Linked DNA regions of Streptomyces venezuelae ATCC 10712. Each later gene encodes a partner of the first gene's protein in a complex. Links are inferred from orthologs where the notes say so. Each region holds a gene or a part of one and is shown on either strand. Other genes may lie near its edges.

Region 1 (3,306 bases):
GCGGTGTAGCTGCCACCACCGTCGAGGGTGTAGCGCGCGAGCTCCTGACCGTTCGTCTCGTCGACGATCCGGCAGAACGCGTTCTGCACCTCCTGGAACGTCTGGCCGGTGAACGAGTTCACCGTGAAGACGATCTGGTCGATGTGGACCGGGACGCGCTCCAGGTCGACGAGGATCGCCTCGTCGTCACCGCCCTGCCCGGCGCCGCCCACGAGGTTGTCACCGGTGTGCTTGACCGAGCCGTCGTCGCTGACCAGGTGACGGAAGAAGACCACGTCGACCGGCTGCTTCTCGGCGAACAGGACGGCCGAGGCGTCCAGGTCGATCTCCCGGGTGCGCGAACCGAAGAGACCACGGCGCGGCGCGGCCTGCCAGCCGAGACCCATCCGCACCTGCGTGAGGCTGCCCCCGCCCCGCTTCTCCAGGCTGATGGCCTGGCCCTTGGTCATGTTGACCGACACGCGTCTGCCCCTCTCGTTGACGTTCCCCCGCGTCCGGTGTCCCGGTGCGTGCGGTTGTCCAGCACCCTACGCAGCGCCACCGACACCGCGGAGGTGCGGTCCGGTTTTGTGTCGGTCTTGCAACACACCGGACCGCGTCCGGTCAGGCGAGTCCCGCCTCCTTCATCTGGCGCAACTCCTTCTTCAGCTCCCCCACTTCGTCGCGGAGCCGGGCGGCGACCTCGAACTGCAGCTCGGCGGCGGCGGCGCGCATCCGGTCGGTCATCTCCTCGATGATCGCGGCCAGTTCGGTGGCGGGCCGGTCGCCGAGCTCGACGGTGGAGCCGGCCTTGCCCTTGCCCTTGACGCCGTGCGCGGCGAGCGAGGGGACGGGGGCCTTGGTGCCCTTGCCCTCCTTGCCCTGGCGGTAGCCGGTGCCGAGCAGCTCCTCGGTGTCGATCTCCTCGCGCGCGATGGTCGCGACGATGTCGTTGATCTTCTTGCGGAGCGGCTGCGGGTCGATGCCGTGCTCGGTGTTGTACGCGATCTGCTTCTCGCGGCGCCGGTTGGTCTCGTCGATGGCCTGCTCCATCGCCGGGGTGATCCGGTCGGCGTACATGTGGACCTGGCCCGAGACGTTGCGCGCGGCGCGGCCGATGGTCTGGATCAGGGAGGTGCCGGAGCGCAGGAAGCCCTGCTTGTCGGCGTCGAGGATGGCGACGAGGGAGACCTCGGGGAGGTCGAGGCCCTCGCGGAGGAGGTTGATGCCGACGAGGACGTCGTACTCTCCGGCGCGCAGCTCGCGGAGGAGCTCGATCCGGCGCAGGGTGTCGACGTCGCTGTGGAGGTAGCGCACCTGGATGCCGAGCTCGAGGAAGTAGTCCGTGAGGTCCTCGGCCATCTTCTTGGTGAGGGTGGTGACGAGGACCCGCTCGTCCCGCTCCGTGCGCAGCCTGATCTCGTGGACCAGGTCGTCGATCTGGCCCTCGGTGGGCTTGACGACGACCTCGGGGTCGACCAGGCCGGTCGGGCGGATGATCTGCTCGACGAAGCCGTCGCCGCGCGACAGCTCGTACGTCCCGGGGGTGGCCGAGAGGTAGACGGTCTGGCCGATGCGCTCCTGGAACTCCTCCCACTTCAGCGGGCGGTTGTCGAGGGCGGACGGGAGCCGGAAGCCGTGGTCGACCAGGGTCCGCTTGCGGGAGGCGTCGCCCTCGTACATGGCGCCGATCTGCGGCACGGTGACGTGCGACTCGTCGATGACGAGGAGGAAGTCCTCGGGGAAGTAGTCGAGGAGGGTGTTGGGCGCGGAGCCGGGCTCGCGGCCGTCGAAGTGCATCGAGTAGTTCTCGATGCCGGAGCAGGAGCCGATCTGGCGCATCATCTCGATGTCGTACGTGGTGCGCATGCGCAGGCGCTGGGACTCCAGGTGCTTGCCCTGCTTGTCGAGTTCGGCGAGGCGGCCCTCCAGCTCGCGCTCGATGTCGTTGACCGCGCGCTCCATGCGCTCGGGGCCCGCGACGTAGTGGCTGGCGGGGAACACGTACAGCTCGCGGTCCTCGCTGATGACCTCGCCGGTGAGCGGGTGGAGGGTGGAGAGGGCCTCGATCTCGTCGCCGAACATCTCGATGCGGACGGCGAGCTCCTCGTACACCGGGAAGATCTCGATGGTGTCGCCGCGGACGCGGAAGGTGCCGCGGGTGAACGCGAGGTCGTTGCGCGTGTACTGGATGTCGACGAAGCGGCGCAGCAGCTGGTCGCGGTCGACCTCCTCGCCGACCTTGAGCGGGACCATCCGGTCCACGTACTCCTGGGGCGTGCCGAGGCCGTAGATGCAGGAGACGGAGGCGACCACGACGACGTCCCTGCGGGTGAGCAGGGAGTTCGTCGCGGAGTGGCGGAGCCGCTCCACCTCCTCGTTGATCGAGGAGTCCTTCTCGATGTACGTGTCCGACTGCGGCACGTACGCCTCGGGCTGGTAGTAGTCGTAGTACGAGACGAAGTACTCCACCGCGTTGTTCGGGAGGAGCTCGCGGAACTCGTTCGCCAGCTGGGCCGCCAGCGTCTTGTTCGGCGCCATCACCAGGGTGGGGCGCTGGAGCTTCTCGATCATCCACGCGGTGGTGGCCGACTTTCCGGTGCCGGTGGCACCGAGGAGCACGACGTCCTTCTCGCCCGCGCGGATGCGCCGCTCCAGGTCGGCGATGGCCGCCGGCTGGTCGCCGCTGGGCTTGTACTCACTGACGACCTCGAAGGGCGCCACCGAACGTTCGATCTTGGAAACGGGCCGCATGCAACCACCGTACGACCCGGCACTGACAGTCGGGCGGTGATCGGCCCCCGCGAGGGCCCCGGTCACCAGTCCTGGGAGCGGTGGCCGGCCCGCGGGACGCCCCTGCGAGCGGCCCGGCCCGCGGGGCGGGCCGTCCAGTTCGCGGGCTCCCCGTAGGACGGGACGTGACGCGGGGCGGGCACACCGGGGCGGTACGGCGCCCGGGCCGTCGCCTGCCAGTCCGGGTCCCCCATCACGAGCAGCGGGTCGAACATGACGACGACGGCGGCCAGGATGAGGAAGACCGCCGGGCCGATCAGCATCGGCAGCAGCGGTGAGGCGGTGCCCCCGGTGGCGGTGGCGGGGCCCCCGCCGTGCAGATGGACGCTGACCGCCGCCATGGCGGTGTAGTGCATACCACTGACGGCGACGCCCATCACCAGGCTGGCGCCGAGACTGGCCAGAAATCCATGGACGGAGACGGCCGCCCAGAGGGCCGCGGTGGCGGCCACGACGGCGATGACCACGGACAGGGCGACGGTGAGCGTGTCGTACTCGATGCGCCCCTGGAGGCGCATCCCGGCCATCCCGAGG
Region 2 (3,396 bases), 3.0 Mb from region 1 along the record:
CAACATGGTCATCGTGACCGCCCCCGACGGCACCGAGACCTGGTACTGCCACCTCAGCAGCGCCAAGATCCGCTCCGGCCAGGTGAAGGCCGGCGACGTCATCGCGTACTCCGGCGACACCGGCAACTCCACCGGCCCGCACCTCCACTTCGAGGTCCGGCCGGGCGGCGGCTACGCGATCGACCCGCTGGCCTGGCTGCGCAGCCACGGGCTCGACCCCACCAGCTGACCTCGCCCTTCACGTACGCGAGCGGGCCCCGGCCGAAGAAGCCGGGGCCCGCTCGCGTACGCCGTCCGTGCCGCTACAGCTTCTCGACCGGCGCGTACCGCAGCAGCAGCCGCTTCGGCTTCTCGTCGCCGAAGTCGATCGTCGCCTGGGCGTCCGCACCCGCGCCGGTCACCGTCATGACCGTGCCGAGCCCGAACTGGTCGTGCGTGACCCGGTCGCCGACCTGGAGCGAGATCACCGGCTTCTCCCCGGCACGCCGGGTCGCGAAGCCCGAGGGGCCGGAGCGCGAGCGGGAGGACGAGAGCGAGGAGGTGATCCCCGAGGTCGGCCCGGCGGGCTTCACCATCGGACCGGTCCGCTTCCACTCCAGGTACGCGGGCGGGATCTCCTCCAGGAAACGCGAGGCCGGGTTGTACGAGGGCTGGCCCCAGGCGCTGCGCATCGACGAACGCGTCAGGTAGAGCCGCTCGCGGGCGCGCGTGATGCCCACGTACGCGAGGCGCCGCTCCTCCTCCAGCTCCTTCGCCTGACCGAGGGCCCGCATGTGCGGGAAGACGCCGTCCTCCATGCCGGTCAGGAACACGACGGGGAACTCGAGGCCCTTGGCGGTGTGCAGGGTCATCAGCGTGATGACGCCACGGCCCTCCTCGTCCTCGTCCGGGATCTGGTCCGAGTCGGCGACGAGCGCGACCTTCTCCAGGAACTCGGCGAGGGTGGCGGGCTCCTCGCCCCGCTCCTGCTCGAACTCCAGGGCCACGGCGGCGAGTTCCTGGAGGTTCTCGATCCGGGTCTCGTCCTGCGGGTCGGTCGAGGCCTGGAGCTCGGCCAGATAGCCCGTGCGCTCCAGGACGGCCTCCAGGACGACGGCGGGCCCGGCGCCGGACTCGACGACGGTGCGCAGCTCGTCCATCAGCGCGTTGAAGCGCTTCACGGCGTTCGCCGAGCGCGCGGCCATGCCGTACGCCTCGTCGACCCGCTTGAGGGCCTGCGGGAAGGTGATCTTCTCGCGCAGCGAGAGGGCGTCGATCATGGCCTCGGCGCGCTCGCCGATGCCCCGCTTGGGGACGTTGAGGATGCGGCGGAGCGGGACGTTGTCCTCGGGGTTGGCGAGGACGCGCAGGTACGCGAGGACGTCCCGGACCTCCTTGCGCTCGTAGAAGCGCACGCCGCCGACGACCTTGTAGGGCAGTCCGACGCGGATGAAGATCTCTTCGAAGACGCGGGACTGGGCGTTGGTCCGGTAGAAGACGGCGACGTCCCCGGCCTTGGCCTCGCCCGCGTCGGTGAGCCGGTCGATCTCGTCGGCGACGAACTGCGCCTCGTCGTGCTCGGTGTCCGCGACGTAGCCGGTGATCTGCGAGCCCGCGCCCGCGTTCGTCCACAGGTTCTTGGGGCGGCGGGACTCGTTGCGCTCGATGACGGCGTTCGCGGCGGAGAGGATCGTCTGCGTGGAGCGGTAGTTCTGCTCCAGGAGGATCGTCGTCGCGTCCGGGTAGTCCTCCTCGAACTGGAGGATGTTGCGGATGGTCGCGCCGCGGAAGGCGTAGATCGACTGGTCGGCGTCACCGACGACGCACAGCTCGGCCGGGCCGAGGTCCTCGTAGCCGGTGCCGACGAGCTCCCGGACGAGGGTGTACTGGGCGTGGTTGGTGTCCTGGTACTCGTCGACGAGGACGTGGCGGAAGCGGCGGCGGTAGTGCTCGGCGACGTCGGGGAACGCCTGGAGCAGGTGGACCGTCGTCATGATGATGTCGTCGAAGTCCAGGGCGTTGGCCTCGCGCAGCCGCGCCTGGTACATCCGGTACGCCTCGGCGAGCGTCTTCTCGAAGCCGTCGACGGCCTGGTCGGCGAAGGACTCCTCGTCGATCAGCTCGTTCTTCAGGTTCGAGATCTTGGCGCTGAAGGACTTCGGCGGGAACTTCTTCGGGTCGAGGTCCAGGTCACGGCAGACCAGGGACATCAGCCGCTTGGAGTCGGCCGCGTCGTAGATCGAGAAGGACGAGGTGAAGCCGAGCTTCTTCGACTCGCGGCGCAGGATGCGGACGCAGGCGCTGTGGAAGGTCATCACCCACATCGCGTTGGCCCGCGGGCCGACGAGCTGCTCGACGCGCTCCTTCATCTCGCCGGCGGCCTTGTTCGTGAAGGTGATCGCCAGTATCTGGCCGGGGTGCACGTGCCGCGTGCCGAGGAGATGGGCGATGCGGTGGGTGAGCACCCGGGTCTTGCCGGAGCCGGCGCCCGCGACGATGAGCAGCGGGGTGTCGGTGTGGACGACGGCCGCGCGCTGCTGCTCGTTCAGCCCCTCGAGGAGCGCGGCGGGGTCCACGGCGGGGCGGTGGGCCCCGTCGCGGTAGTACGCCTCCCGGGCGGGCGGGGGCACGTCGAAGTGCTCCCCGAAGAGGTCGTGCGGGACGTCCTCCACGGCCGGGGCGCCGTGCTCGTCGTCCTCGGGGTGGGGCGGGGGCTCCTCCGAGGAGTGGTTCTGGAGGCCGGCCAGGAAGCTGTCGTCAAAGAGGCTGCTCATCGCCTCACGAGTCTAGGACGCCCCACCGACATCCGGGCCCGGCTTCGGGACCCGGCTTGCTCACAGCGTGCGGAACGGGTCACACCGGCCCGCGCCCGCCGGGCGGGCGGCTCAGGTCCAGAGGGTCGCGATGAAGATGTTCGCCGTGGTCAGACCGCCGACGGCGGCGAAGAGGCCCTTGTCGACCCGCTCCTCGTCGCGCTTGACGTAGACGAGACCGAGGATGACGACGAGGATCGCGAGCTTGATGCCGATCTTGAGGTTGTTGACGGTCTGGTCGTCCGCCTGGTTCAGGCCGACGAGCGCGACGCCGGTGACCAGCATGGTCAGCGCGCCGTGCAGCATCGCGGGGCTGAAGCGGGCCGTACCGGCACCCATCGCCTTCATCTGGGTCAGGAATCCACCCAGCAGGGAGGCGATACCGATGACGTGCAGGGCGACGAAGACATTGATGAGTACGTCCATGGGGCGGAGCCTAACGGGGGCCTTGGCACCCGCGTTCGGCCGGGTCCGCCCGCTCCCGCGCTTCGGTCGGCCGTCCGCCGGAATGTCCCCCGGCCCGTCACCCCACGCGAAAGACAACGGTCCCCGATCGTCAACTGTCGCCAATAACGATCAACCCGCCGTGCGGGCGTGACCCCCG

Evidence for each region.
Region 2: the proteins of uvrB (region 1) and pcrA are in contact, whole or in part, in a crystal structure (PDB 7EGT), measured with the Thermus thermophilus proteins. The link is inferred for Streptomyces venezuelae ATCC 10712 from one-to-one orthologs. Residues at the interface, in WP_096411307.1 of Thermus thermophilus: Glu23, Leu25, Arg26, Asp27, Gly28, Glu29, Arg30, Phe31, Arg55, Glu326, Asp327, Phe328, Glu379, Ser382, Gln383, His398, Gly400, Arg401; in WP_096412145.1 of Thermus thermophilus: His654, Arg656, Phe657, Gln666, Asp668, Glu669, Lys680, Arg681, Leu682, Ser683, Lys685, Tyr686, Ala687.

The regions. Positions count from the first base shown.
Region 1 is NZ_CP029197.1:1,789,799-1,793,104, forward strand. Bases 169-3,162 are described here. They hold uvrB (excinuclease ABC subunit UvrB), read right to left. Parts: upstream 2,734-3,162; coding sequence 604-2,733; downstream 169-603. Other genes in these bases: DEJ43_RS07905 (TerD family protein), read right to left, coding at 169-461; DEJ43_RS07915 (MHYT domain-containing protein), read right to left, coding at 2,796-3,162. In the rest of the region: more of DEJ43_RS07905, read right to left, coding at 1-168; more of DEJ43_RS07915, read right to left, coding at 3,163-3,306. UniProt on the Escherichia coli protein: The UvrABC repair system catalyzes the recognition and processing of DNA lesions. A damage recognition complex composed of 2 UvrA and 2 UvrB subunits scans DNA for abnormalities.
Region 2 is NZ_CP029197.1:4,821,388-4,824,783, reverse strand. Bases 29-3,112 are described here. They hold pcrA (DNA helicase PcrA), read right to left. Parts: upstream 2,754-3,112; coding sequence 303-2,753; downstream 29-302. Other genes in these bases: DEJ43_RS22415 (hypothetical protein), read right to left, coding at 2,865-3,112; DEJ43_RS22425 (M23 family metallopeptidase), read left to right, coding at 29-229. In the rest of the region: more of DEJ43_RS22425, read left to right, coding at 1-28; more of DEJ43_RS22415, read right to left, coding at 3,113-3,218. UniProt on the Escherichia coli protein: A helicase with DNA-dependent ATPase activity. Unwinds DNA duplexes with 3'-5' polarity. Translocates on single-stranded DNA with 3'-5' polarity. Initiates unwinding more efficiently from a nicked substrate than double-stranded DNA.